Regions from separate parts of the Streptomyces sp. TAA204 genome, predicted to be linked through region 2. Evidence: riboswitches for the same ligand, from Rfam matches in the RefSeq annotation. Region 2 holds a riboswitch; the other holds the start of a gene.
What was found. A riboswitch is a leader RNA that binds a small molecule or an ion and turns the genes downstream of it on or off. The one in region 2 is predicted to bind glycine.

Region 1 (14,791 bases), on a different contig from region 2:
TACGGGGTGCAGCGCAAGCGCGTCCACTTCACCGTCGGCCGCGATCAGCGCTCCGAGGTGGACGCGCGGAATCACACGATGACGGTGCGGCGGGGCGGCGAGGTCGTCAGCCGGGTGCCCGTCACGGCGGGCTCGGCGGAGAACCGTACGTACGAGGGCCACATGGTCGTCAGCGAGAAGTTCGAAGAGACCAGGATGGACGCCAGTACCGTCGGCTTCGGCGGCGAGTACGACATCGCGGACGTGCCGCACGCGATGCGCCTGACCGACAGCGGCACCTTCCTGCACGGCAACTACTGGGCGCCCAGGTCCACTTTCGGCAAGGAGAACGTCAGCCACGGATGCATCGGGCTGCGTGACCGGAAGGGCGGCGATCCGCAGGGTCACGCGGGTGCCTTCTACCGGAGTTCACTGATCGGGGACGTCGTCACCGTCAAGAACTCGGGCGAGCGCACGGTCGCTCCCGGCAACGGGCTCGGCGGCTGGAACATGGCCTGGAAGGACTGGACGGCCGGGTCCGCGCTGGACTGAGACACACGGCCGTCTCCGCCCGTTCCCCCGTGGGAAATCGCGACGGAACGGTGACGTTCGCAGGGCTCCCCTCCCCCTGACGGTGTGATTATCTAGCGACGGATAGTCGTGAAATCGCTTCGGGGGCGCACGCTGGTGCGCGATCAGCCGTGCGAGGGGAGAAGCCCGCTGTGGATCTGAAGGCCGTCGCAAAGGGAGCCAGGGAGAAGCTCAGCCCCGAGGCGATACGTGGGGACAGCCGGGCCCAGGCCATAGGCGGGTCCGCCATAGGTCTCATCGTGCTCGGCCTGGTCCTGCTGCTGACGCTCACCACCTGCGGGGGCGCGAGCGGCGGAAGCGGGGACGAGGGGAAGGGCAAGGACGAGAGTGACAAGGGCCCCTCGCGGGCGCTCGTCCGGGTGGCCCCCAAGAACGGCGCGGACGGGGTCGGGACGAACGGCGCGCTGAAGGTGACCGCGGCGCGGGGCAAGCTCGTGGACGTCAAGGTCGAGGACGCCGACGGCAACGAGGTCGACGGCAGCATCGCCGAGAACGGCAAGGGCTGGCAGCCGGCCGCCCACCTGGCCACGGACACCGAGTACTCCGTCGAGGCAAGGGCGGAGGACTCCGAGGGACGCGAGGCCACCGAGCGCGCGCGCTTCACCACCCTCAAGCCGGAGAGCACCTTCATCGGCCGCTTCACACCCGAGGACGGCGACAAGGTGGGCGTCGGGATGCCCGTCTCGGTCAACTTCGACCGTCCCGTCAAGGACCGGAAGGCCGTGGAGAAGGCGATCTCCGTCAGCGCCGACCCCGAGGTCGAGGTCGAGGGGCACTGGTTCGGCGACAGCCGCCTCGACTTCCGCCCCGAGGAGTACTGGGAGGCGGGCACCGACGTCGAACTCGACCTGAACCTCGACGGGGTGGAGGGCGCCGACGGCGTCTACGGCACCCAGGACAAGTCCGTGAACTTCTCCGTGGGCCGCAGCCAGGTCAGCGTCGTGGACGCGAAGACGAAGAAGATGACGGTCACCCGGGACGGGAAGAAGCTCAAGACGGTCCCCATCAGCTCGGGCAGCCCGGAGAACCCCACGTACAACGGCCGCATGGTCATCAGCGAGCGGCACACGGTGACCCGGATGGACGGCCGGACGGTGGGCTTCGGACGCAAGGAGGAGTCCGGCGGCTACGACATCAAGGACGTGCCGCACGCCATGCGGCTGTCCACGTCGGGCACCTTCATCCACGGCAACTACTGGCTGGCGCAGTCCCAGTTCGGACAGGTCAACGCAAGCCACGGCTGCGTCGGGCTGTTCGACAAGAAGGGCGGGGGCGACAAGAACACGCACGGCGCCTGGTTCTTCAACGAGTCGATCATCGGCGACGTCGTGGAGATCAAGAACTCCAAGGACAAGACCATCCAGCCCGACAACGGCCTCAACGGCTGGAACATGGACTGGGACGAGTGGACGGCGGAGCAGGACTGACACGCGGACCTGCCCTCCCCGGCCCCCGGCGCTGTGAGCAACAGCACCGGGGGCCGCTCCCGTAACGGCCGTTAACCTTCCCCCATGACTGTGAATCTCGAAGTCGCCGAGGGTGTCGGCACACTGCGTCTGGACCGTCCCCCCATGAACGCCCTGGACATGGCCACCCAGGACCGTCTGCAAGAGCTCGCCCAGGAGGCGTCCGTACGCGACGACGTACGCGCCGTCGTGATCTACGGCGGCGAGAAGGTCTTCGCGGCCGGCGCGGACATCAAGGAGATGCAGGCCATGGAGCACGCGGACATGGTCAAGCGGTCCAAGGCGCTGCAGGACTCCTTCACCGCCGTGGCGCGCATCCCCAAGCCCGTCGTGGCAGCCGTCACCGGGTACGCACTGGGCGGCGGCTGCGAGTTGGCGCTGTGCGCCGACATCCGGATCGCGGGTGAGGGGGCGAAGCTGGGGCAGCCGGAGATCCTGCTGGGCCTGATCCCGGGTGCGGGCGGCACGCAGCGCCTCTCCCGTCTGGTGGGCCCGTCCAGGGCGAAGGACCTCATCTTCACCGGACGCCAGGTCAAGGCGCAGGATGCTTTGGAGATGGGCCTGGTGGACCGGGTGGTGCCCGACGCGGAGGTCTACGAGCAGGCCGTGGCGTGGGCCGCGCGGCTGGCGGCGGGACCTGCGATCGCGCTGCGCGCCGCCAAGGAGTCCGTCGACGTGGGTCTGGAGACGGACATCGACTCCGGGCTGGCCGTCGAACGCAACTGGTTCGCCGGGCTGTTCGCCACCGAGGACCGTACGACGGGGATGCGCAGCTTCGTCGAGGAAGGCCCGGGCAAGGCGAGGTTCCGCTGAACGGCGGGGCCGGGGCCCGCGTTTGAGGTTCCCCAGAGGTGGGGTGGCCGGGGGTGGCGCGCGGCCCTTCGCGCGTGCGCTCCACCTTGTGGGGGAATCGCGGGGGAATGGGCAGGGTTCTGGGGACGTCCCGCCCCTCCTGCTCCGTGCCGGCCTCCCGGCCCGGATATCGTGCCTGGTGGCCGGGGGTCCGACCCGGAGCACGCGCTGCTGTGGGCACGTCCGCGCACCCCGGCGGAGGAATCTGTTCCGCCGTTCGGGATCTGATTGAACCGCCCCGCGACGGCCCGGCTCCCGCCATGATGGTTGCCATGGCGGGACAGGGAGAAGTGGCGGGCGTGACCGAGCGGGTGCCAGAAGTCCCGGAAGAGCCGAGAGGCGACAGAATCGGCAGCGGCGTCCTCGACCTCGTCGGTGACCCCACGGTCTCCGAGGTGCGCCTTCCCAACCGCCCCGAGTCGGCCCGGTGCGCGCGCCGGGTGGCCGCCACCGTACTGGAGTCGCACTGGTCGCTGCCCGGCCCGGTCGCGGACGACGCCGTCCTGCTCGTCTCCGAACTCGTCGGCAACGCCGTCCGCCACACCGGTGCCCACGTCTTCGGCCTGCGCATGTCGCGCCGCCGGGGCTGGCTCCGCGTCGAGGTGCGCGACCCCTCCCGCGGCCTGCCGTGTCTCCTGCCGGTGCACGAACTCGACACCAGCGGGCGTGGCCTCTTCCTCGTCGACACCCTCTCCGACCGCTGGGGGGTTGACCTGCTGCCGCACGGCAAGACGACGTGGTTCGAGATGCGGGCCGCCATCTGACGGCCCGTCTCCGGTGCCCCGTCTCCGGTGCCCCGTCTCCCCTGCCCTGCCTACCGTCCCCTGCTTACCGTCCCCTGCCTCCCCTGTCCTGCCTGCCGTGCCCCCGGACCGGGCGCCTTGCGGGCGGAGGGCTGGACAGTCAGGCTGCCGGTGCCTGGCCGGACGACTCCGGTCCGCACGGACCCCGGACCGGCCGCCGAGACGAGAGGACCGGAACCGGATGAAGATCGAATCAGTGGAGACAGTCGTCACCAGCCCGGGGCGCAACTTCGTCACGCTTCGTGTGGTGACCGAGGACGGCATCACCGGTCTGGGCGACGCCACCCTCAACGGCCGGGAGCTGGCAGTCGCCTCCTATCTGCGCGACCATGTCGCGCCGCTGCTGGCAGGGCGGGACGCCCGCAACATCGAGGACACCTGGCAGTACCTCTACCGAGGCGCGTACTGGCGGCGCGGCCCGGTGACCATGGCGGCCGTCGCCGCCGTGGACACCGCGCTGTGGGACATCAAGGCCAAGGCCGCGGGAATGCCGCTGTACCAGCTGCTGGGCGGCGCCAGCCGCCGCGGCGCCCTCGCCTACGGCCACGCCTCGGGACGGGAGATCCCAGAGCTGCTCGACTCCGTCCGCGCCCACCTGGAGGCGGGCTACCGCGCAATCCGCGTGCAGACCGGAGTGCCGGGACTGGACTCCGTCTACGGCGTGGCCGCCTCCCACGCCGGCTCCGGCGAGCGCTACGACTACGAACCGGCCCGCCGCGCCGGCCGTGGCCCTGCCCTGCCCGTCGAGGAGACCTGGGACACCCGGGCCTACCTGCGCCATGTGCCGGGCGTCTTCGAGGCCGTACGCGCGGAGTTCGGGCCCGGTCTGCCGCTGCTGCACGACGGGCACCACCGCATGACGCCCATCGAGGCGGCGAAGCTGGGCAAGTCGCTGGAGCCCTACGACCTGTTCTGGCTGGAGGACGCCACCCCCGGCGAGGACCAGGCCGCGCTGCGCCTGATCCGTCAGCACACCACCACGCCTCTGGCCATCGGCGAGGTCTTCAACTCGGTGCACGACTACACCACTCTGCTCAGCGAGCGGCTGATCGACTACGTGCGCTCGGCGGTCACCCACACCGGCGGCGTCACCGCGATGAAGAAGCTGCTCGACCATGCCGCCGTTTTCGGCATCCGCTCCGGCCTGCACGGGCCCACCGACATCTCCCCGGTCGGCATGGCCGCCGCGCTCCATCTGGACCTGGCCGTGCACAACTTCGGCATCCAGGAGTACATGCGGCACTCTCCGGACACCCTGGAGGTCTTCCGTACCTCCTACACCTTCGAGGAGGGACTGCTGCACCCGTCCGACGTCCCCGGGCTGGGCGTCGAACTCGACGCGGAGGCCGCCGCCCGCTTCCCGTACGAACCCGCCTACCTGCCCGTCAACCGGCTCGCCGACGGGACGGTCCACGACTGGTGAGGCCGCCGCGGGACGAAGGGCCGCACGTCAGCGTTCCCTGTACTTCGCACCGACCTTCTCCGCCTCCCGCTGCCCCTTGCGCAGTGCCGCCGCGACGGACTGCTCCCCCTTCACGGCGGCGCTCAGTTCGGCGGAGACGCTGTCGCCCAGCTGCGTGAACTCCGGGACGCCGACGAACTGGATGCCGACGGTCGGACGGTCCTGCACACCCGGCGACCGGGGGTCGGCGCTGGTGATCGCCTTCTCGGCCTGCCGGTGGAAGGCGCTCGCGGCCTCCTTGTACGCGGCCCTCTCGAACGTCGACTTGCGCTTGCCGGCGGGGACGTTGGCCCAGCCGGACTCCCGGCCGACCAGTTCCTCGTACTCCTTGCTGGAGGCCCAGGAGATGAACTCCCACGCGGAGCGGGAGTTCTGCGACGCCTTCTGCACCCCCCACGCCCAGGTGTAGAGCCAGCCGGAGGACTCGGTCCTCTCCACCGGCGCCTGGGCGTAGCCGATCTTGCCGCCCACCGGGGAATCCTCCGCCTCCAGCGATCCGGCGCCCGCCGTCGCGTCGTACCACATGGCGGACTTGCCGCTCTTCATGGTCTCGAGGCACTGGGAGTAGCCGCTGCCGGCGGGGTCCGGCTGGCCGTGCTCGCGCAGGAGATCGACGTAGAACCCGGCGGCCTCGGTGAATGCCTTCGAGTTGAGCCCGGCGTCCCACTTCTTATCGAACCAGGTGCCGCCGAAGGTGTTCACGACCGTGGTCAGCGGGGCCGTCATCTCGCCCCAGCCGGGCAGCCCCCGCAGGCAGATGCCGCTCATGCCCTCCTCGGCCCCGTCGGCCTTCCCGGCGAGCTCCTCCACCTCCTGCCAGGTGGGCTCGGCGGGCATCTTCAGACCCAGCTTCTCGAAGACGTCCTTGCGGTACATCAGGAAGGAGGACTCGCCGTAGAAGGGCTCGGCGTAGACCTTGCCGTCGGCGCCGCTGAGGGAGAGCTGGAGCGGCAGCAGGATGTCGCTCTGGTCGAAGGCGCGGTCCTTGCTGATGTGGGCGTCCAGCGGCTTGAGCCAGCCGCGTGCGGCGTAGGTGCGTGTCTCGTAGTTGCTGATCGTGGCGACGTCGTACTGGCCGGACTGTTCGGAGAAGTCTCTGTGGATCGTCCGGCGCACCTCGTTCTCGGGCAGTGTGGTGAAGTCGACCTCGATCCCGGTCTTCTTCGTGAAGTGTTCGGCCGTGAGCTTCTTCAGCTCCAGCATCTGCGGGTTGTCCACCATCACCACCCTGATGGACTTGTCGTCGGCCGGGCGCTCCTCGCTGGAACTGCACGCCGTGAGCAGTCCCGTGGCGACGAGACCCGCCGCTGTCATCCGTGCTGTTCTTCCCCTGGATACGGACTTGAACGTGGGCATGTGCACAGCGCTCTCCTCGTCGTGGGCCCTTGCGCGGTCCCTGCTCGGGTGTCCGACCGCCCGGGGGTTCCAGGACACCGGGATGCAGTGATGCGGAAGCGTGCGGAGAGTTCTACATGCCCGTGAGGGCTGTCAATCGGCCCGAATGGGCTTCGTCTGTGACTGGGTGTGCCCGTTTCCGGGCGGGCCGTCGCGGCGCTGAACAGCGATGACGCTCCATCACGGATTCACCGTGTGCCCGTTCTGCCTTCTGGAGCTGCCCGTTCCGGTACCGATGCCGAGAGAAAACGGGAGTGACGGGCGAGGGGCGCGGGCCAGAAATCGACGGATCTGGCCGAAACCTGAGGCCCGGTGGCCGGTTCGCGGGGGTACGGGCCGACGGCGCCGGTGTGCGCGTGATGCGGTGAGCCCGGCCGGCCCCTGTGTCCCCGGGCCCACAGCCGGGGGCTCCACCGCGCGGGCCGCGAGCTGTGCCGCCGCTGCGGCGGCGGCCCGGAAACCGAGCGGGTTCCCGGGCCCTGCCGCTGCTACTTGCTGGTGGCGAAGCGCATGAGGGAAAGCTCGTCCCCCTGCTTGACCTTCCCCGTCTCATTGATCACTTCGAGCTGCCAGCTGTCGCCGACACGGATGGCCTTGGCCACTGCGCAGCCGTTGTCCGCCGTCAGCAGGCTCGGCCAGATGTCGGCGACCTGCTGAGAGCTGCCTCCGGTGGAGTCGTACACCTTGAAGCTGATGTTCCGCGCCTGCTGGAAGGAGCTCCCCTTCTTGTAGGCGGCCGCGACGAAGACGACGGCGGTGATGTGGGACGGGATCTGTGCGAAGTCGACCTTCACCGTTTCGTCGTCGCCGTCCCCGTGCCCGGTCTGGTTGTCGCCGCTGTGCACCAGGGAGCCGTTGCCCATCGGGTCGAGGGAGTCGAGGCCCGCGAGGCGCACCGGGTCCGCGCCGTGCATCGCGACGGCGATCAGGTCGAGGTCGGTGCCCTTCTTGCGGCGGAGCTTGCCCATCACCCCACCGCTGCTCCCGGCGGTCGGGTCCCACGACACCCCGATGGACATGTGGGTCACTCCGGCCAGATCCGCCGGGCCGTCTTCCTTCGTGAGCGTGATCATGTGTGGAACCCCCTCTTGATGACTGAACTGCGACGCACCAAGTGTGCCTGGCCCCTCCGGCGTTCCGCGCACCTGGTACGGGCCGGGATCGCAGGCGGTCCGCTCAGCACTCGATGACGTTGACCGCGAGGCCGCCGCGCGCCGTCTCCTTGTACTTGACCTTCATGTCGGCGCCGGTGTCCTTCATCGTCTTGATCGCCTTGTCGAGTGAGACGTGGTGGCGCCCGTCGCCGCGCAGGGACATCCGCGCCGCGGTGACGGCCTTCACGGCGGCCATGCCGTTGCGTTCGATGCAGGGGATCTGGACGAGCCCGCCGATGGGGTCGCAGGTCAGGCCCAGGTTGTGCTCCATGCCGATCTCCGCTGCGTTCTCCACCTTCTCCGGGCCGCCGCCGAGGACCTCCGCCAGGCCGCCCGCCGCCATGGAGCAGGCGGAACCGACCTCGCCCTGGCAGCCGACCTCGGCGCCGGAGATGGAGGCGTTCTCCTTGAAGAGCAGGCCGATGGCGCCGGCGGCCAGCAGGAAGCGCACGACGCCGTCCTCGTCGGCGCCCGGCACGAACTCCGTGTAGTGGTGCAGGACGGCGGGGATGATGCCCGCTGCTCCGTTGGTGGGTGCGGTCACGACCCGGCCGCCCGCCGCGTTCTCCTCGTTGACCGCCATCGCGTGGAGGGTCAGCCACTCCATCGCGTGCGCCTCCCGGCTGCCCTCGGCGCGCAGTTGACGCGCCGCGGTGGCCGCCCGCCGGCGCACCTTCAGCCCGCCCGGCAGGATGCCCTCCTGCGTCAGACCGCGCGCCACGCACTGACGCATCACGTCCCAGATCTCCAGCAGCCCGGCCCGGATCTCCTGCTCCGACCGCCACGCCTTCTCGTTCTGCAGCATCAGCGCGGAGACGGACAGGCCGGTCTCGCGGGTCATGCGCAGCAGTTCGTCGCCGGTGCGGAAGGGGTACGTCAGCGCTGTGTCGTCGAGCTTGATGCGGCCGGAGCCGGCGGCGTCCTCGTCGACGACGAAGCCGCCGCCCACCGAGTAGTAGGTCTTCTCCAGCAGCGGTGCGCCCGAGGCGTCATGGGCGAAGAGGGTCATGCCGTTGGCGTGGTACGGCAGGGAGCGCCGCCGGTGCAGGACCATCCCGGTCGCCTCGTCGAAGGGGATCTCGTGGGCGTCCCCTATCTCCGTGGCCAGCAGCCGCAGCACCTTCGACGAGCGGATGGCGGCGACGCGGTCGTCGGCCGTCTCCGGGTCGACGGTGCGCGGCGACTCGCCCTCCAGCCCGAGCAGGACGGCCTTGGCGCTGCCGTGTCCGTGCCCCGTCGCCCCGAGCGAGCCGAACAGCTCCGCACGGACGGACGCGGTGTGCGCCAGCACGCCCTCGTTCTTGAGCCGGCCGGCGAACATGCGGGCGGCCCGCATCGGGCCGACCGTGTGCGAACTGGACGGGCCGATGCCGATCGAGAAGAGGTCGAAGACGGAGATCGCCATGGCGGCGGCCTCCTTTCCGTGTCCGTGCTCTGGTTGTGGCAGTGCCTGCGTGCCGGTGTGGTCTTCCCTGCGGTGCAGAACGGGTCCCGCGGCACCGGGGTGCCCGCGGTGCGGCCGTCCCGGTGCCCGAGGAGGCCCCGGAGTGTCCGGGCGAGGTGCCCGGGCGGGGCCTCCTCAGGTCATGCGCCGGTTACTTGCCCAGCCCCGGGTAGAGCGGGTGCTTCTCCGCGAGGGCGGTGACGCGTGCGCTCAGCGACTTCGCCTTGTCCTCGTCGAAGGCGGGCAGCAGAGCATCGGCGATGATGTCGGCGACCTCCCGGAAATCCTCCTCCTGGAAGCCGCGGGTCGCCAGCGCGGGCGTGCCGATGCGCAGCCCGGAGGTGACCATCGGCGGCCGCGGGTCGTTCGGCACGGCGTTGCGGTTGACCGTGATGCCGACCTCGTGCAGCCGGTCCTCGGCCTGCTGGCCGTCGAGTTCGCTGTTGCGCAGGTCGACCAGGACGAGGTGGACGTCCGTACCGCCCGAGAGCACCGAGACGCCAGCGTCCACGGCGTCCTGCCGCAGCAGCCGCTCGGCCAGCAGCCTGGCTCCGTCCAGGGTGCGCTGCTGGCGCGCCTTGAACTCCTGGGATGCCGCGATCTTGAACGAGACCGCCTTCGCCGCGATGACGTGCTCCAGCGGGCCTCCCTGCTGACCGGGGAAGACCGCCGAGTTGATCTTCTTCGCGAACTCCTGCTTGGAGAGGATCACACCACCGCGCGGCCCGCCGAGCGTCTTGTGGGTGGTGGTGGTGACCACGTCCGCGTACGGCACGGGGGAGGGGTGCAGCCCCGCCGCGACCAGGCCGGCGAAGTGGGCCATGTCGACCATGAGGTAGGCGCCGACCTCGTCCGCGATGCGGCGGAAGGCGGCGAAGTCGAGCTGCCGCGGGTAGGCGGACCATCCGGCGACGATCATCTGCGGCCGGTGCTCACGCGCCAGCCGCCCGACCTCGTCCATGTCGACCTGGCTGGTCTCCTCGTCGACGTGGTACGCCACGACGTTGTAGAGCTTGCCGGAGAAGTTGATCTTCATGCCGTGCGTCAGGTGCCCGCCGTGGGCCAGGTCCAGGCCCATGATGGTGTCGCCCGGCTTGAGCAGTGCGAACATCGCGGCGGCGTTGGCGGAGGCACCCGAATGGGGCTGCACGTTCGCGGCCTCGGCGCCGAAGAGCTCCTTGATGCGCTCGCGCGCGATGTTCTCGATGACGTCGACGTGTTCGCAGCCGCCGTAGTAGCGGCGCCCCGGGTAGCCCTCGGCGTACTTGTTGGTGAGGACCGAGCCCTGCGCCTCCAGCGAGGCGACGGGAGCGAAGTTCTCCGACGCGATCATCTCGAGGGTGGACTGCTGGCGGTGGAGTTCGGCGTCGACGGCGGCGGCGACGTCCGGGTCCACCTCGTGGAGAGAGCTGTTCAGAAGCGACATGAAACCATCCCTGGTGGCGAGTCCGGGCGGACGGATCGGGGCGTTCCGGAGCGTGGCGCGGGCGCTCAGCTGCCGGAGGTGAACGAGTCGTACTCGGCGGCGGAGAGCAGGTCGTCGGGCTCGTCGGAGATCCGCACCCTGAACAGCCAGCCACCCTCGAACGGGGCGGAGTTGACCAGTGCCGGGTCGTCCACGACGTCCTGGTTGATCTCGGTGATCTCGCCGGAGACCGGTGCGTACAGGTCGCTCACGGACTTGGTCGACTCCAGCTCACCGCAGGGCTCGCCCGCGGTGACCGAGTCGCCCTCCGCGGGCAGCTGTACGAAGACGACGTCGCCGAGCGCGTCGGCGGCGTGTGCCGTGATGCCGACAGTCGAGACGCCGTCGTCGGCGTCCGACAGCCACTCGTGCTCCTTGCTGTAGCGCAGCTGCTGGGGGTTGCTCATGGTGCGATTCTCCTGGATGTGAGGGGGACGGAGGAAAACGGTCTTGGCCAGTGGGACACGTGCGGCGGGTGCCTGCTGCCCGCCGGTGCCTCACGGTGCCCGGAAGGACGCCGCGGGCACCCGGGCCACGGAAGATCCTTCCCAGCGGGGCCGTGGGAGACGACAGGACGGGTCCGGCGGAACCGGGAGAGTGAGGGCACGTTCACGGCCATGGCGTGCGCCCGGACGCTGCCCTCTCTCAGCGCTGCCGCTTGTAGAAGGGGAGCGCCACGACCTCGTACGGCTCGTGCGTGCCGCGGATGTCGACGGCGACGCCCTCGGTGCCCGGTTCGGCGTGCTCCTGGTCCACGTACGCGATGGCGACGGGCCTGCCGAGGGTGGGCGAGGGAGCTCCGGAGGTGACCTCGCCGATCACCGATCCGCCGGAGGAGACCACGGTGTAGCCCGCCCGCGGCACCCGGCGTCCCTGTGCGATCAGCCCGACGAGCTTGCGCCGCGGCGCCTGACCGGCACCGGCCCCGGGCTGCGACCCCGCTGGTGCCGGAGGGCCGCCCGCTGCGGCCTCCAGGGCCTCGCGGCCGACGAAATCTCCCCCGTTCGTGGTCTTCTCGAACTTCACGATCCGGCCCATGCCCGCGTCGAACGGCGTGATCCGCGTGCTCAGTTCGTGCCCGTACAGCGGCATGCCCGCCTCCAGGCGCAGCGTGTCCCGGCAGCTCAGACCGCACGGCACGAGCCCGGCGGCCGACCCGGCCTCGGTGAGCGCTTCCCACACGGCGACGGCGTCCCCGGGGGAGACGAACAGCTCGAAGCCGTCCTCGCCGGTGTACCCCGTACGGGCGATGAGCGCGTCGCGCCCGGCGACAGTGCCCGGCAGCCCCGCGTAGTACTTCAGCCCGTCCAGGTCCGCGTCCGTGAGGCCCTTGAGGATGCCGGCGGCCTCCGGACCCTGGACCGCGATCAGCGCGTACGCGTCCCGGTCGTCGCGCACGGCCGCCTCGAAGCCCTCGCTGCGCCCGCGCAGCGCGTCGAGCACGACCTGGGTGTTGGCGGCGTTGGCGACGACCATGTAGGTCTGCTCGCCGGTGCGGTAGACGATCAGGTCGTCGAGGATGCCGCCGGAGGTGTCGCAGACCATGGTGTAGCGGGCGCGGCCCACGGCGAGGGCCGAGAGGTTGCCCACCAGCGAGTAGTCGAGGAGTTCGCCCGCCTGCGGCCCGTCGACGGTGATCTCGCCCATGTGGGACAGGTCGAAGAGGCCGGCGCGGGTGCGTACGGCGATGTGCTCGTCGCGCTCACTGCCGTAGCGGAGCGGCATGTCCCAGCCGGCGAAGTCCGTCATCGTCGCGCCGAGGGCGCGGTGGGTGGCGTCGAGCGCGGTGGTGCGCGGAACGCCGCCGGAGGCGGTGCCGCCGCCGGTCTCGCTGGTGTCGCTCATGTCAGGCTCCCATGGCTCGGTGACGCGGATGTCCTCCCCATCTGTCATCGGAACCTGAGAGGTTCGCCACGAGCCCTTGAGTACGGCCGGTGGCTTGCACCGTGGGTGGAGCCGCCCGTGGGCGGCCCGCTTTTCAGATCTGCCTCATCCTGCGCGGTATCGGTGCCTGAGAGATTCAAGGGAGGACTTGCTCCTTCGGCGCCCCGGTCGGCCGCGCCACTGCGCGCGACCGGGAACTCTCCCGCGTGGATTCGAACGGCCTGTATGCAATTGGCCCGCACATCATGGCACGGCACGGCATGGGCGTCGACGGGGCGTGCAGCGGGAGGGCAGCGGCCGCCTTGATGCGCATTACCGTTTCTTGACACTCTCGGAGTTGAGCCGCCGAGGGCGGCCCTATTCGGGGAGGGGCGATCAGGTGGACAGCCTGCGCAGTGCGTACGCGACGGTGACGGGGTCGCGGTACGGTCAGCCCGGTTCGGACGGACATCGGCCGCTCTCCGCGGTGGCGATGCGGGGAGAAGTCGCCCCCGAGGATCTGCGCGGCACGTCGGAGAGAAGGACACTGCGATTCCCCGCGGGCGACAGGGTCGTGGTCTCGGGGCTTCCCGGCAGCGGGAAGTCGACGCTGATTCGCCGCGTCGTCGCACTGCAGGACACCGTGCGCCGCATCGACTCCCAGGACGTACGGGAGCGGGGGGAGGCGCTGGTGCCGCGCTGGCTTCCCTACGGCGTCTACCGCCCCCTGGTGCGTCTCGCGCACTACGCGCTGCTGCGCGGCGCGCTCGCCTCCGGGGTGAGCGTCGTCGTGCACGACTGCGGCAGCCAGACCTGGGTGCGCAACTGGCTTGCCAGGGACGCCCGCCGGCGCGGACGCGCCCTCCACCTCCTCCTGCTGGACGTTCCGCCCGAGACGGCGCTGCGCGGCCAGGCGGAGCGCGGCCGGCAGGTCTCGGACTACGCGTTCATGCGGCACCGCAGGGCGGTGCGGCGTCTCGTCGCGGCCGCGGAGGCCGGGCGGGTGCCGCGCGGCTGTGCCTCCGTGGTGCTGCTGGACCGGGGCGCTGCCGTGGCGCTGCGCGGAGTGGCCTTCGAATAGGCGGCGCGAGGGGGCTCTTGGGTGCTGCACGGCGGAGGGCCTCGCCTGTGCGGTGCGCCGCGGCGAACGGAGAAGCCCCGCACGCACCGCACGCGCACCCGGCCGTCCCCCCGTGGACGCGGGCGGACGGCCGGGTGCGCAACGCGCGGGCAAGTGCGCTCAGCGCAGCATGGGCGAGAGCAGCGTCCCCGCCCAGACACGCTCGATCTCCCCGGTGCCGGCCTCCTTCTCCTCGGCGGGCGCCACCGCCAGCAGGTTCACGGTGGCCTTCACCAGACGGCCGGCCTCGGTGCCGGTCTTGTCCGTGTCGCCCTCGCGGGACGCCTTCAGCAGTGCGTCGGCGCGGGCCTCCAGACCGTCGACGGTCTCGGCGTCGAGCTCCGCCGCGTCGCGTGCGTCCGCCCTGCTGGAGGAGGTGCCGGCCGCCTTCTCGCCGGCGCGCTCCGCCTGCCGGCGCAGTGAGTTCATCGCCTCGGCCAGCTCCTTGGAGTGCTCGTCGGCGTCCTCACGGGAGAGCCGCCCGCGGGGTGCGTCGAGGACGCCCTCGATGAGGTCGCCGACGGCCTCGATGGCGTCCTTGTGCCGCCGGAGGTCGCCGGAGGAGAGGGTGGCGCGGTCGATGAGGGTGCTGGTGATCGCGCCCTTCGGGGAGCGGGGGGAGTCCGCCGCCGGCAGGGTGCGGGCAGGTCCGGCGCGGAGGCCGAGCTCCTCCAGGGCGGCCTCGTTGACCTCGGCGAGGCGGTCGGCCATGGCTTCGGCCGCCTCGGTCGCGTCGCTGTCGGGGAGGTTGTGGTGCTGAGTGACGGTGACCACGCGGCTCGCCGACTGCCGGTAGCCGTCCGCGGCGTCGCCGACGTTCACGATCCTGCTGCTCTGCCGGACGGTTCCGTCCTTCGCCGGCAGTGTCCTCGCGGTGCGGGCCCGCTCGACGGACTCCAGGACACGGCGGACCTGCCGGTCCACACGCTCCTTCACCTCACGCCGCAGCTGCGGGCCGGCGTCCTCGTCGCGGGTGACGCGGTCCAGGGTGCCGGTGAGTTCGGCGAGACGGCCCAGATCCCGGACTGTGCGGATCTTCTGAACGGCTGTCTTCGTGTCGTCGGGGGCCGCGGCGGTGACGGTCGGGGTGTGGTGGGTGCCGGCCGCGGCCGCACCGGCGAGGCCGGCTACGAGGGAACCGGAGAGAGCGACGGTGAGCGCGGCGGTGGCCGCCTTCGTGGCGTGCATGGAGCAGCT
Region 2 (14,791 bases):
AGCCCGGCCGAGCGCGGGCGGGGCCGCGCTCAGTCCTCCTCCGCGAGGATCAGGTAGAGCTTCTTGCGGGCGTCGTTGACGACCCCCAGGGCCTTCTCCCGCTGGTCGGGCGTACCGGTCGCCCAGACCTGCTGGAAGGCGCTGACCAGACCGCCGCCGGCCTTGCGCACCTCGTTCATGGCCTCCCAGTCGACGCCGCGCCCGGCCTCCTCCCAGGGCGCCTGCGGGCCTGCCTCGGCCTCGGTGCGGCCGGCCTCGGTAAGGGAGAACAGCTTCTTTCCGCCCTCGCTGGCGCTGCTGATCAGGCCCTCGTCCTCGAGGAGCTGCAGCGTGGGGTAGACCGAGCCGGGGCTGGGCTTCCAGGCGCCGCCGCTGCGTTCGGCGATCTCCTGGATCATCTCGTAGCCGTGCATGGGACGGTCCTTGAGCAGGGCCAGGATCGACGCCCGCACGTCACCGCGGCGGGCCCGCCCGCGCGGACCTCCCCTGCCGCGCCGCCCGCCGAAGGGCGGCCCGTCGCCGAACGGGGGGCCGAAGGCTCCGAACGCCCTGCGCTCCCAGGGACCGTGCCCGCCGGGACCGCAGCCTTCAGGTCCGTGACCGCGCCCGCGGCCGCCGTGCCCATGTCCGTGTCCTGTGTCTTCCTTGTGCATCGCCATCATCCTTCGTGATTGCTCTACGATCATGCTTTGACGCGTCGTGATGGGTCAACGATATATCGGCGATACGATGCTGGCAAGCTTCCCGATCCACCTCCGCGGAATTGGCCGTGGCCCCCTCACCGAGCCCCGGTTACCGTCCCCGCCATGAGGATCCGCACCGTTGACGCCTTCACCGACCGCCCCTGGACGGGCAACCCGGCCGCCGTCGTACTCCTGGACGAAGACCGCTTCCGCTCCGGCTTCCCGGCGGACGACCGCCTCCAGCGCCTCGCGGCCGAGATGAACCTCTCGGAGACCGCCTACGCGCGCCCCCTCACCGGCGACACCGGTGCCGACTGGGCGCTGCGCTGGTTCACACCCGCCGCCGAGGTCGACCTGTGCGGTCACGCGACCCTGGCCACCGCGCACCTGCTGCACAGCGACGGCGCCACGTCCGGCACCGTCCGCTTCCGCACCCGCAGCGGCGTGCTCACCGCGCGCACCGGGCCCGGCGGCGAGATCACCCTGGATTTCCCCACCGCCCCGCTCACCCCCGCGGACACTCCCCCCGCCCGGATCGCGGCCGCGCTGGGCGCGGACGTCGTCACCGCGCACGACACCGGCCCGCTCGGCGACCTCCTCGTGGAAGTCGCCGACGAGCACACCGTGCGCGGCCTGTGCCCCGACGACACGGCCCTGCGCCGCCTTCCCCACCGCGGCGTCATCGTCACCGCCGGCGCGGACGCGGAAAGCAGCGGGTACGACTACGTCTCGCGGATGTTCGCACCCGCCGTCGGCATCCCCGAGGACCCCGTCACGGGCAGCGCACACACGGCACTGGCCCCGCTGTGGTCCGGCCGGCTGGGCCGCGGCTCGCTGACGGGGCTGCAGTGCTCCGCCCGTACGGGGTCGGTGCGCACGACGCTCCGCGGCGACCGTACGGAGCTGACCGGCACGGCGGTCACCGTGATGGACGCACGGCTGCTCGCACAACTGTGAGGACGGGGCTGCCCCTGCCCTCAGGGCGTGGGCAGCCAGTCCACCTTCCCCGCGAGCAGCGCGTACCCGGTGAAGGCCACGATGTCGATCAGCGCATGGGCCGCGACCAGCGGGCCGACGCGCCCCCAACGGCGGTAGAGCAGCACGAAGATGACGCCCATGACCATGTTCCCGATCATGCCGCCGATGCCCTGGTAGAGGTGGTACGTGCCCCGCAGCAGAGAACTCGCGGCGAGGGCGGCCCAGGGCGACCAGCCGGCCTGGCCGAGTCTGCGCAGCAGATAGCCGACCACGATCACCTCTTCCACCACCGCGTTCTGCAGTGCGGAGGCGATCAGCACCGGAATCCGCCACCACACGTGCGGCAGCGACTCCGGCACCACCGTGAGGTTGAACCCCGCCTGCAGCGCCACCAGATACAGGGCCAGCCCGCTGCCCCCGATGGCCGCCGCGAGCAGCGCGCCCCGGCCGAGGTCGAAGCCCGGCCTGAGCCGGTCGAATCCGACGGCGCGCAGGCCGCCCGCCCCCTCGCGCATGAGCAGATGCGCCACGAGCGCGACCGGCACCAGAGCAGTGGCGACGCCGAACAGCTGCCAGGCCAGGTCGAGCCAGGGCCGGTCGGGCGCACGGGAGGTGTTGAGATTCGCGGCCTGGTCGGCGAGGGCACCCGGCGCGGTCACCGACCCGACGAAACTGATCAGCGCCGAGACCGCGCTCGCTCCGAGCGAGAGCGCCAGTACGAGCAGCGTCTCGTGCCGCAGGGTGCGCGGCGAGAGGTCTTCCCCGGGCGCCGGGGAGAACCCGGGGCCCCTCGCTTGCGAGTGCACACACGCCTCCACTTCAGCCGGACGGCCGCCTCGTCCTCCGCCTCTTGCGCGGGGCCGGGGCGGCTCCCGGTGGCGCGGGCAGCGGCCCGCGGGAGACCGGAACGGCACCCCGGACCGTCACAGCTTGCCCGACGAGCGAGGCTCCGGCCCAGCCGGGGCGCTACGGCCCGGGCGGCCAGGTGTGCACGGGCTCCCCTGTGCGGGCCAGTTCGCAGTAGCGCCTGGTGACCGCCGCGAGCGACTTCTCCCGGTCCAGACCGGAGTCGACGGCACGGTGATAGGCGGCGGCCTGCCAGGACGCACCGTTGACGCGGCGGCGGCACCGCTCCTCGATGACCCGCAGACAGCGTTCCCGATCCGCGCTCTCCACCCCCCAGGCATCCAGCCCGGACGCGGCCAGCGGCAGCAGCTCCTCCTGCACGAGCTGCACCGCGGGGATCCTGGTCAGGCCGCCGGGCCGGCCGGAGCGAGGCCAGGTCAGCTCGGCGTCGATGCCGTAGCGGCAGGCCGCGTCGAAGTTCTCCGCCGCCGCGGCGAAGGGCAGCCGTGACCACACGGGGCGCGGTTCGTCGGCGAGGCTGCGCACCAGGCCGTAGTAGAGGGCGGTGTTGGCCAGCACGTCGGCGATGGTGGGCCCGGCGGGCAGTACGCGGTTCTCCACCCGCAGGTGCGGTACGCCGCCGCTGACGGCGTAGACCGGCCTGTTCCACCGGTAGACGGTGCCGTTGTGCAGCACCAGTTCGGGCAGCCCGGGGATTCCGCCCCGCGCCAGCACGCTGCCGGGGTCCTCCTCGTCGCAGATGGGCAGCAGCGAGGGAAAGTAGCGCAGGTTCTCCTCGAAGAGGTCGTAGGCGGAGCTGATCCAGCGCTCCCCGAACCAGGTGCGCGGCCGCACGCCCTGCGCCTTGAGCTCCGCGGGCCTGGTGTCGGTCGCCTGCTGGAAGAGCGGGATGCGCGACTCGCGCCACAGCTCCCGGCCGAAGAGGAAGGGGGAGTTGGCGCCGGTGGCGATCTGGACGGCGGAGACGGCCTGCGAGGCGTTCCACACGTCAGCGAAGCGCTCCGGCGTCACCTGCAGGTGCAGCTGCACCGAGGTGCAGGCCGCCTCGGGAGCGATGGAGGGAGAGGTGCGGGTCAGTCGCTCGACACCGTCGATGTCGAGGACGACCTCCTCGCCGCGCGCGGCCATGATCTGGTCGTTGAGCAGGGTGTAGCGGTCCACGTCGGTGAGGTTCGCGGAGACGAGGTCCTCGTCGGTGAGCGTGGGGAGGATGCCGATCATCACGATTCCGGCGCCCTCTTCGCGTGCCTGCCTGTCCGCGTATCCCAGCCCGGTGCGCAGCTCCTCCGCCAACTGGTCCAGGACCCGTCCGGAAAGGCGGTGCGGAACGATATTGACTTCCAGATTGAACTGACCGAGCTCGGTCTGGAAATCCTCACTCCCGATACGCCGCAGCACTTCGGCGTTCATCATGCGCGGCAGCCCGTCCGCGTCGGCCAGATTCAGCTCGATCTCCAGCCCCATGAGATTCCGGGGACGCTCGAACCGGCTCTCGTCCAGCAGCACTTTCAGCGCGTCGAGGCACTCACGCAGCTTGCGCCGGTACCGATGCCGGTCGGACAGGGCGAACCCGTCTGACACGACCTTCTCACCCATCGGGGCGTCCCTCCTCGATACGGCCGCGTGGTGTCGGCCATGATGCCCGGCGAGGACTCCGGTAACGCCTCGCCGCTGACCCGGTACCCAGCTGCGGGTACGCTGGCACCTGATTCCCCGCGGCACGTTCCACGGGCATGCGGCGGACGTTCCGCACCATTCGCACAGGCCGCTGCAACGGGCCGGTGAAATCAGGCCGACCACACCGCCGGCGTTCCTCCAGGCGGCATGCGCGACAGGTCCGGCAAAAGCACTGAAATGCCGCGAAAAGCTGACCGGCCGACCGCTTGCTCCCGGATCGGGAAGGCGTTAGCCGAAATTCCCGGGAAACACCCTTCGTATAAACTCCGGGCAAGGCCCAGACGCGGTACCGCCGGGACGGCCCGGCGCCCCGCAGCCGAAGCCTCCCGCCGCCCTCCCGGCGGCCTTTCCATGCAGACAGTGCTGTCCGCGCGCCATCCCTGTACCACCCGTGTCTCAGTGAAGGGCGACCCATCATGTCTCTGCAGGTTCCCCCGGCCCCGCCCGCCGCATCCCACAGTGTCCTCGCGGCGCTGCGCTCCCCCGGCGCGACGCACCGCGGCCGCACACCTCTCGCACCGGGCGGCGCCCCCTGCTCGCTCCAGCCCGAACTGCCGCTCCCGCTGCACGAGATGGCCTCCTTCGACCCGCCCCGCGGAGGTTCCCTCACCCGGCTCGCCGGCTGGAGGTTCCTGCTGCGGGAGAGCGGCGCACCGGCAGGCGCCCCCGCCGCCGGCGCGGCGGAGACCGTACTGACCGCCGACGGCTGGGCGTTCGCCTGCTTCAGCGAGGGCCCGTACGTCACCTCGACGCAACGCGCCCTGAGACAGGCGGAGTCGATGCCCGGGTCCTACCAGCCCCGGCTGCTGTCCGTACCCCAGCTGTACATGCTGACCCTGTGGCTGCACACGGACGCGGACGCCGACGCCTCCGGGGGCACCCCGCTGCCCGCGGACGTGCTGATACCGCTGGCGCCCGCCCCGCCCGGCATCACCCCCCACCTGCCCCGCCGGGTGGATGCGCTGCTGCCGCTGCTGACCCGTCGCGTGGCGACAACTCCCCTGCTGCGGACGCCTGTTTGAGATCAGTGCGGTACGGTACCGCCTACCGCGTCCGGTGATCCCCCGTGACGTCGGCCCGGGTGCCTGCCCGAGAACGGCAAATCATCCCGAAGCGCAACCCAGTTGAAGGCAACCACCCGCACGGGTGATGCGTCTGTCCTGGTCGAGGAGTGGTGACGCGAAATCCCTGCGGATTCGTCTCCGCGGGGGAACACTGGGGACAGACCGATGAACGGGGGCGGCCATGGACACCACGGCCAGTCGCAGTACACACACCACGACACAACGGAAGACGACAGCGAAAATGTGCCAGCACCAGCCACCCTGCCCGACAGCCGAATCCGCCGACCGGGAAGCCGCCCACCCTGTGGCCCACTTCCCGGAACAGGGCTGGAGCCTGCTGTGCAACGGAGTACTCCTCTTCGAGGACACCGGTGAGCTGTTGCCGGACGGCAAGATCATCGATCCGCACCGCCCGCTCGACAGCCGTAACGTCGCCACCGCTGCCTGATCCCACCGCGCTGGCGGACCAGGGCCGGCCCGGCACTCTGCCGCACCGGCCCTGACCTGTGCTCCAGGCCGAACGTTCCGTCAGCTGTCGTACTCCTCCACCGGCGGGCAGGAGCAGACCAGGTTGCGGTCCCCGAAGGCCCCGTCGATCCGCCGCACCGGAGGCCAGTACTTGTCCGAGGCGCTCACTCCGGCCGGGAAGACGGCCTCCGCCTTCTCGTAGGGGTGTTCCCAGGAGCGGGTGAGCTGCCGCGCCGTGTGCGGTGCGTTGCGCAGCGGGTTGTCCTCCGCAGGCCATTCCCCCGAACCGACCTTGTCGATCTCGGAGCGGATCTCGATCATGGCCTCGCAGAAGCGGTCGAGTTCGGCGAGGTCCTCGCTCTCGGTCGGCTCGATCATCAGCGTCCCCGGCACGGGGAACGACATCGTCGGCGCGTGGAAGCCGTAGTCGATCAGCCGCTTGGCCACGTCGTCGATGCTCACCCCCGTCTGCTTGGTCAGCGGCCGCACATCGACGATGCATTCGTGCGCGACGAGTCCGCGCGGTCCCGTGTAGAGCACCGGATAGTGCGGCTCCAGGCGCTTGGCGATGTAGTTCGCCCCGAGCACGGCCGTCTGGGTCGCGCGGCGCAGCCCCTGGGCACCCATCAGCCGTACGTACGCCCAGGAGATCGGCAGGATTCCGGCCGAGCCCCAGGGCGAGCCCGAGACCGGGCCGATGCCGCCGGCGGGCCCCGCGGCCGGCTGCAGCGGGTGGTTGGGCAGGTGCGGCGCGAGGTGCTCGCGCACACCGATCGGGCCGACGCCCGGGCCGCCGCCGCCGTGCGGGATGCAGAAGGTCTTGTGCAGATTCAGGTGGGAGACGTCCGCACCGAACTTGCCCGGCCTGGCCAGTCCCATCAGGGCGTTGAGGTTCGCGCCGTCCACGTAGACCTGTCCGCCCGCGTCGTGCACGGCCCCGCAGATGTCGGTGATGTGCTCCTCGAAGACCCCGTGCGTGGAGGGGTAGGTGACCATGAGCACGGCGAGTTCGTCGCCGTACTGCTCGATCTTCGCGCGCAGGTCGCCGGTGTCGACGTCGCCGTCGTCGCTGGTCCTGACCACCACGACGCGCATCCCGGCCATGACGGCGCTCGCCGCGTTCGTACCGTGCGCCGAGGACGGGATGAGGCAGACGGTGCGCCGGTCCTCGCCGCGTGAGCGGTGGTAGGCGCGTACGGCCAGCAGTCCGGCCAGTTCACCCTGCGAGCCGGCGTTGGGCTGCAGGGACACCCGGTCGTAGCCGGTGATCTCCGCGAGCTGCTCCTCGAGCTGGCGGATGAGTGCGACGTAGCCCTCGGCCTGGTCCAGGGGCGCGAAGGGGTGCAGCGCACCGAACTCGGGCCAGGTGACGGCCTCCATCTCGGCCGTGGCGTTGAGCTTCATCGTGCACGACCCGAGCGGGATCATGCCGCGGTCCAGGGCGTAGTCCCGGTCGGCGAGCCGGCGCAGGTAGCGCAGCAGCGCGGTCTCCGAGCGGTACTCGTGGAAGACGGGGTGCGTGAGGTAGTCGTCGGTGCGCAGCAGGCCCTCGGAGAGGGCGTCGGCGGCCCGGGAGTCCAGCTCCTCGATGTCCGCCTCGACGCCGAACGCGGCCCACACGGCCGAGAGCTGGGCGCGTCCCGTGGTCTCGTCGCAGGCCATGCCGACGTGGTCGGCGTCCACCTGCCGCAGGTTCACCCCCGCCTCACGTGCCCGGGTGACGACCTCGGCGGCGCGGCCGGGGACGCGTGCGGTGACGGTGTCGAAGTAGCTGCCGTGCACGATCTCGACGCCGCCCGCGCGAAGACCGCCGGCGAGGATCGTGGCGAGGCGGTGGGTGCGCCGGGCGATGCCCGCCAGCCCTTCCGGACCATGGTGCACGGCGTACATGCCGGACATCACCGCGAGCAGCACCTGCGCGGTGCAGATGTTGCTGGTGGCCTTCTCACGGCGGATGTGCTGCTCACGCGTCTGCAGGGCGAGCCGGTAGGCCTGGTCGCCGTCCGCGTCCTTGGAGACGCCGACGAGACGCCCGGGCAGGCTGCGGGCGTGCTTCTCCCGCACCGCCATGTAGCCGGCGTGCGGGCCGCCGAAGCCCATGGGGACGCCGAAGCGCTGGCTGGAGCCGACGGCGATGTCCGCGCCGAGCGTGCCGGGCGAGGTGAGCAGGGTGAGCGCCAGCAGGTCGGCCGCGACCGTGACGATCGCACCGAGTCCGTGCGCCTGCTCGATGACGGCCCGCGGGTCGCGTACGGCGCCGGAGGCTCCCGGGTACTGCAGCAGCATCCCGAAGACACCGCGATCGGCCACGTCCGCCGGGATGCCCTCGTCGAGGTCGGCCACGACGACCTCGACGCCGGCGGGTTCGGCACGGGTGCGCAGGACGGCGACGGTCTGCGGCAGGCAGTCCGCGTCGACGAGGAAGACGCCTTGCTTGACCTTGCCGACACGGCGGGAGAGCGCCATGGCCTCGGCCGCGGCGGTCGGCTCGTCCAGCAGGGACGCTCCCGAAGTGGGCAGGCCCGTCAGATCGGCGACCATGGTCTGGAAGTTGAGCAGCGCCTCCAGGCGGCCTTGCGAGATCTCCGGCTGGTAGGGCGTGTACGCGGTGTACCAGGCGGGGTTCTCCATGATGTTGCGTACGATCACCGGCGGCGTGAAGGTGCCGTAGTAACCGAGGCCGATCATGGTGGGCAGAACCTCGTTGCGCCCGGCGAGGTCACGCAGTTCCGCCAGCACCTCCGCCTCGGTCCGGGCGGGGGCCAGTTCCAGGGCCTCACCGCTCTTGATCGCCTCGGGGACTGCGGCTGCCGTGAGTTCGTCGAGTGAACCGTATCCGACCTGCGCGAGCATCTTGGCCCGTGCTCCGGCGTCAGGGCCGATGTGCCGCCGTTCGAAAGGAGTGCCGCGTTCCAGGTCGTTGAGGGGGATGCGGTTGGCAGTCATCTGCGGGGGCCTCCTGGTCACTGTGACCTACGAGGGACACCACGGCACGGGTGCCCGGACGGCCTCCCCCTCTGTCATCGCAACCTGAGAGCTTCACCGGCCCGGCCCGCTGTGCGGGCAGCCCGGCTTTCACCGTCGGTGAGGGAGAGCCCAGGCACTGCATGGCCCGCCCTGCTTTCCAGAGTGACCTCACCCGCGCGGTACGTGAGCCTGAGAGATTCCGGGGAGGAGTTGCTCCTTCGGCGCCCCCGGCGCTGACGCCGGAGGACTCTCCCGCTCGGGGTCGTCAGCCACTTTCGAGACTACCAGCGCTTCCCGTCACGGGAACCGGAGGTGCACTCGAGTGGCCAACAGCTCGGATATGCCTTTGGGTGGTAATACGGCTTGTACGTCCGGCTTCCGGCGTCCTCGACGCCCCCGGCGCCGCGTCTGCGCGGCGGCGGGAAACGGGGCCGAGGGAGGGGTTCGTCAGACCGTCGGACCCAGGACCGGCCACGGCTCGAACCGCGCCCGGCACCCCAGTCGCGACCAGTTGGAGGGACCGGTGCAGACCGACATCGACCCGAGGAGCCTCATCGGGCGCAGAGCGCTCGACGCGAGCGGCTGCAAGATCGGAACGGTCGGCGAGGTGTACCTCGACGACGCCACGGGCGCCCCCGAGTGGGCCGCCGTCCGCACGGGTCTCTTCAGACGCGAGGCCCTGATCCCTCTCGAACCGAGCGAACTGGTCGGCGACGTACTCCGGGTGCCCTTCGACCGGGCGCTGATCAGGAACACCCCGGTGCTCGGTGTGGGCCGGCACCTCTCCCCCCGGCAGGAGCTGCAGCTCTACCTGCACTACGGGCTGGACGTTCCCGCAGCCGCGGAGGGCCCCTCTCCCGGCCCCGACCGGGACTTCGGGCGCATAGCGGGGTCGGAGAGCTGAACGCCGGTGATCAGTACGGCCGGGCGTCGCCGGTCCGGCCCGTGGGCTCCTGCCGCTGCGGCTTTCCGGGGCCCGCCATGGCGGCCAGCGGAGGCGGTTCGCTGCTGTGCAGGTCCGGATCGTCGACGGCGAAGGTGCGCACCCTGCCGGGCGGCGATCCGGGTGTCTCGAACCGTACGGTGACGCGGCCCACGCCGCTGCCCTGCACCCATCCGCAGCCGTGTTCGGCGTGCCGTACGTCGCGGCCAGGAAGCCAGCGGCGCTCGGCGGGCGGTCCGGCGGCCCCGGACGCCGCCACCCGCCCCCCGGCCGCCTCATCCTCCGAAACGCTCCCCCCGGGTGTCTCCGCGTCGGCAGTCGCCTGTGCCTGGGCGAAGAGGTCCTCCTGGGTGAAGTCCGCGAGCCCGGTGACACCCACACCGAGCAGCCGCACCCCGGCCGTGGTGTCCACGGTGTCGATCAGTCTGGCCGCAGCCTCGCGCACCACACCCGCGTCGTCGGTGGGACCTCGCAGCGTCTCGGAACGGGTCAGCGTGGAGAAGTCGTAGCTGCGCACCTTGATCACCACGGTGCGCCCCGACCTCCCCGCCGCCCGCAGCCGCTCCACGCAGCGGGAGGCGAGCCTCGCCACGTGCGCCCGGACGAGGATCCGCTCCGTGAGGTCCACGTCGAAGGTGTCCTCCACCGACACGGATTTCGCGTCCCGCTCAGCGATGACCGGGCGGTCGTCCCAGCCGTTCGCCATCGCGTACAGGGATGTGCCGTGCGCCCTGCCGAGCAGCCGCAGCAGCTCCGCCTCACCCGCTTCCGCCGTCTCCCCCACCGTGGTGATCCCGGAGCGGCGCAGCACCTCAGCCGTGGCGGGTCCGACGCCCGGCAAGGTGCGTACGGGCATCGGGGCGAGCAGGTCCCGTTCCGTTCCAGGCTCGATGACCCGCAGTCCGTCGGGCTTGGCCTCCTCCGAAGCGATCTTGGCCAGCATCTTGGACCCGGCCAGTCCGACGGAGCCACTCAGACCTGTGGCCTCCCGGATCATGCCGCGCAGGCGCTCGCCGACCGCCTGTGCGGCCGCGGAGTCGGCGGAGGCGAGCACCTCCCCCGCTTCCAGGTCGACAAAGGCCTCGTCGAGGCTGAGCGGCTCCACGAGGGGGGAGTGTCCGGCGAGGATCTCCATCACCGCTTCGCTGACCTGCCGGTAGAGGCCGAAGCGCGGGATGAGGTACGCGGCGTTGGGGCACAGCCGACGGGCCTGAGCCATGGGCATGGCGGAATGGACGCCGAAGACCCGGGCTTCGTAGGAGGCGGTGGAGACCACTCCGCGCGGCCCGAGACCGCCCACGACGACCGGCTTCCCACGGAGGCTGGGCTTGGACGCCTGTTCCGCGGCGGCGTAGAAGGCATCCATGTCCAGATGCAGGATCGTCGGTGCGCTTCTCACATTCCTCGATGCTGCCGCATGCCTCTGACAGTCTCAGCCGGCGCGGTTGCGCCGCCGTGCCAGTTCGTCCCCCGGATGGTCGCCGGCGACGGTCTCGCCGGTCGCGACGGACTCTCCGTGGAGCTGCGACAACGCGCCCTCGACGTCCTTCCAGACCACGCCGACAGCGATACCGAAGACACCCTGGCCGCCCTGCAGCAGGTCGACGACCTCGTCGGGCGAGGCGCACTCGTAGACGGTGGCGCCGTCACTCATCAGCGTCATCTGTGCCAGGTCCGTCATGCCACCGGAGCGCAGATGCTGCACGGCGGTGCGGATGTTCTGCAGCGACACCCCCGTGTCGAGCAGCCGCTTGACGATCTTGAGGACGACGACGTCGCGGAAGCTGTAGAGCCGCTGGCTGCCCGAGCCGTAGGCGGGCCTGATACTCGGCTCCACCAGGCCGGTGCGCGCCCAGTAGTCGAGCTGGCGGTAGGTGATGCCGGCCGCCGAGCAGGCGGTGGGCCCTCGGTAGCCGATCGAGTCGTGGACGTGACCCTCGCATCCGGATTCCGCCGGGGCGGTCCGCGCCGCGGAACCCGCGGGCGGAGGGGGGTCTTCCGCTGCCATACCGTCGCCGGTACTTCTCACGCCGACCTCCGTCCTCCGCATCCCGGGGTAGACCCCCGGGATCTGCTCACCGAAGGTAGGCAGTCACCAGGGGTGCGTCAACGATCGCCACACTAGGCACGCCGAGTGACAATCACCCAAGGAGTGGTTTCCCGTAACCGCGCACGGGGAACTGCTGGCCCTTCACGACCGCAGGACGCAGGCGGAAACGCGCCGGCACGGGGGTCACTGGCTGCTGGTCCCGAAATCCTCGGGCGAGATCTGGTCGAGGAACTCGCGGAACTTCTCCACCTCGTCCTCCTGCTCGTCAGGGATGGCGATCCCCGCGTCCTCCAGCACAGCGTCACTGCCGTAGATCGGTGTCCCGGTACGCAGCGCGAGCGCTATGGCGTCGGAGGGACGCGCACTGACCTCGACCCCGCTGGCGAAGACGAGCTCGGCGTAGAAGACACCTTCCCTCAGATCCGTGATCCGGACAGCCGTCAGCTCCTGCCCCACCGCTTCCAGAACGTCCTTGAACAGATCGTGGGTCAGTGGGCGCGCAGGAGTCATGCCCTGCTGCGCGAAGGCGATTGCAGTGGCCTCCCCGGGGCCGATCCAGATGGGGAGGTACCGGTCGCCACCCGCTTCCCGCAGCAGCACGATCGGTTGATTGGAGGGCATTTCGACCCGCACACCCACAACGTCGAGCTCGTTCACACAGCAACCCTAGGCCGTGCCCCGCCTGTTTGGGTAGTCGGGACCCGCCCTGAGCTGTCGTATGAACCGACTCGGCCGGGAAAGATCGGTCACAGCCCCGAAGGCAGGAGCAAATCCGCAGGGCAGGGGGCACATGGGCCTCGGAAGACCGGCCCGGTGGACGCACCCGGGTGGCGCGGCCGTCCCGGCGTCCGCTGAGCGCCCCGCGGCCCGCGCAGGCGGGTCATGGCCCGTCGTGCAGGGCCCCGCAGGCACCCGGCGCGGGCACGGACAGGCCGGTGAACGGGTGAGGGTGACATCGCACACGTCCGAAACCCTCAGCGACGTCGGGCTCTGCGTGCCCGTCGGCGGGAGTCCTCACCGTCCGGCGGTGCCTTCAGGGCGCCGCCGGACGGTGAGGATGTTGCGGCGTGGACCGGGAAGAGGTCAGACGGCGCGCTGACTGGCGAAGAAGACCAGCCTGTACTTGCCGATCTGCACCTCGTGGCCGTTGGACAGCGGGACGCCGGCCTCGATGCGCTCACGGTTGACGTAGGTGCCGTTGAGGCTTCCGACATCCGAAACGGTGAAGACGCCGTCCGGCCCGCGCCGGAACTCCACGTGCCGTCGGGAGACGGTCACATCGTCCAGGAAGATGTCACTCTCCGGATGACGGCCGGCGGTGGTCAGCTCACCGTCCAGCAGGAAGCGGCTTCCCGAGTTCGGTCCACGGCGCACCACCAGCAGTGCGGAGCCCAGAGGGAGTGCGTCGACCGCGGCCTGCGCCTCGGGAGACAACGGCGGCGACTTCTGGCCTGTCGCCTCCGCCTCGTACGCCTCCAGACCGGAGATCGAGATCGTGGAAGTCGTCTCGGAGGACCCTTCGGCCACGGGCGACCCGCCCCGAAGCGGTGCCCCGCAGTTCGAACAGAACCGGCTCGCCTCGGCGACCTGCGTCCCGCACCTGCTACACACCGGCACGGCGTTCCCTCCGCCCGTCGAGTTCGATGGTGATCCGGAACTTATGCGGCCCGACGCTCCGGGGTCAACCGAAGCCCTGTCGCCGCCACCAGCACCGTCGCCGCCCTGAGCACCGACCTCGTCACGGAACAGCGGCCGCTCGGCGCTCTCCGCGTCAGGACCCGCCCCGGGCCCCTGCTGCCGCGAGGAGCCGTGCCGCGCGGCTTCGCCGCCATCGTTCTGGCGGCCCTTGCCGAACAACCTTGCAAAAAAACTCACGGGCGATTCCCCTCGCACGAAACAGACCCGCCCGTGGGGCAGGACAGACCCTCGATGCTCTCACTCGGCCGATCGTGACGCCCAGACAACGTCCCTGACCTTCGGACAGTTTCCCTCACGCGATGGTCACCGGGTCCGTCGGCCCCCCGCAAGCCTTCCCGACCCTCTCACCGCGATGATGACCGAGCGTAATCAGGACGCTTCGCAGAGCGCAAGGCGTCCACGACGATCTCCTTGGAGGCCGTCACGGACGCCTCCGCCTGCTCCTTGCGGAGCGTCTGGACGACGCCGCCGGGAATGTTCAGCGCCGGCTCGAGGTCCTGGGGCTTGCCGATCACCTGAAAGCGGTACGGCTGGCTGACCTTCTTGCCGTCCACGCGCACCCCGCCCGGGGTGTCCGAGAAGTAGGTGCTGGCCACCACCCGGACGTTGTTGATCTCTATCGCCTCGGCGCCCGCCGCCCGCAGCTCCTGGACGGCGTCAAGGAGCATGTCCGCCTCCACAGCGCCGCGGGTGTCGGTCACGGTCAGTTCGATCCCCGGTCCCCGGGCACCGACCGTACCGGCCAGAACGCCCAGCTGGCGGGCCTTCTGCCGGGTCTGCTTCCGGGCCTCCTCGGCCTGGTCCGAGCTGTTCTCCAACTCGGTGCGCTGGTTCTCGAGGCTTTGCTTCTCGTCCTCAAGGCGCTCGGTGCGGTCGTCCAGCTCGTCGAGGATGCGCACGAGGTCTTCCTGCCGGGCTCCGCGGAGCGAGCTGTTCTCGCTGGTGGAGCGCACCTGGATGGCAAGGCCCAGGCCCAGCACGAAAAGCAGCAGCGCGACGATGAGCTGCGCCCGTGTCACACGCGGCGGCCACACCGCCTGGGCCAGGCGCTGACGCCCCGTGCGTTTGTCCTTACGCCCTTCTGCCGAGGGTCCGGACGGCTCCTGCTCCCCGCCCTGCGGGTCTGAGTCTCCCTCCGCTCCCCCGGCCTCGGACGTCTCCTCCGGGGCCGGTGGCTTCCCGGCGTCCCCCGCGCCGTCTCCCTCTGCGCCCCTGCGGCTCTCGGGGCGGTCGTCACCACCGGGAGTGCCAGCGGACGCCGGTTGCTCCGACGGCAGCTCGCCGGGGTGCTTGTTGTCGTCGTCGCTCATCGGCCTCACGCCCGGAAGACGTGCCGGCGGATGGCCGCCGCGTTGGAGAAGATGCGGATGCCGAGCACGACGACGACGCCCGTCGA

Region 1: linked by a shared signal. The riboswitch ahead of gcvT (glycine cleavage system aminomethyltransferase GcvT) and the one ahead of gcvP (aminomethyl-transferring glycine dehydrogenase) in region 2 are both predicted to bind glycine.

The regions. Positions count from the first base shown of each region.
Region 1 is NZ_KE384281.1:290,556-305,346, reverse strand. Features, by position in the region: gene H343_RS32920 (Ig-like domain-containing protein) at 1-531, shown strand, start outside; gene H343_RS0125945 (Ig-like domain-containing protein) at 702-1,997, shown strand; gene H343_RS0125940 (enoyl-CoA hydratase-related protein) at 2,082-2,849, shown strand; gene H343_RS0125935 (ATP-binding protein) at 3,179-3,652, shown strand; gene manD (D-mannonate dehydratase ManD) at 3,873-5,114, shown strand; gene H343_RS0125925 (ABC transporter substrate-binding protein) at 5,142-6,467, opposite strand; gene H343_RS0125915 (TerD family protein) at 7,037-7,621, opposite strand; gene H343_RS0125910 (L-serine ammonia-lyase) at 7,725-9,107, opposite strand; gene glyA (serine hydroxymethyltransferase) at 9,298-10,572, opposite strand; gene gcvH (glycine cleavage system protein GcvH) at 10,638-11,018, opposite strand; gene gcvT (glycine cleavage system aminomethyltransferase GcvT) at 11,257-12,456, opposite strand; glycine riboswitch at 12,601-12,710, opposite strand; gene H343_RS32915 (AAA family ATPase) at 12,875-13,555, shown strand; gene H343_RS0125885 (hypothetical protein) at 13,715-14,782, opposite strand.
Region 2 is NZ_AUKW01000019.1:4,898-19,688, reverse strand. Features, by position in the region: gene H343_RS0120390 (PadR family transcriptional regulator) at 30-653, opposite strand; gene H343_RS0120385 (PhzF family phenazine biosynthesis protein) at 807-1,640, shown strand; gene H343_RS0120380 (CPBP family intramembrane glutamic endopeptidase) at 1,661-2,467, opposite strand; gene H343_RS0120375 (glutamate-cysteine ligase family protein) at 2,628-4,124, opposite strand; gene H343_RS0120370 (hypothetical protein) at 4,622-5,227, shown strand; gene H343_RS0120365 (DUF5999 family protein) at 5,511-5,717, shown strand; gene gcvP (aminomethyl-transferring glycine dehydrogenase) at 5,798-8,683, opposite strand; glycine riboswitch at 8,872-8,969, opposite strand; gene H343_RS0120355 (PRC-barrel domain-containing protein) at 9,228-9,608, shown strand; gene H343_RS31755 (DNA polymerase IV) at 9,619-11,046, opposite strand; gene H343_RS0120345 (MerR family transcriptional regulator) at 11,080-11,655, opposite strand; gene H343_RS0120340 (bifunctional nuclease family protein) at 11,881-12,354, opposite strand; gene H343_RS36060 (FHA domain-containing protein) at 12,781-13,224, opposite strand; gene H343_RS31750 (DUF881 domain-containing protein) at 13,740-14,705, opposite strand; gene H343_RS0120325 (small basic family protein) at 14,711-14,791, opposite strand, start outside.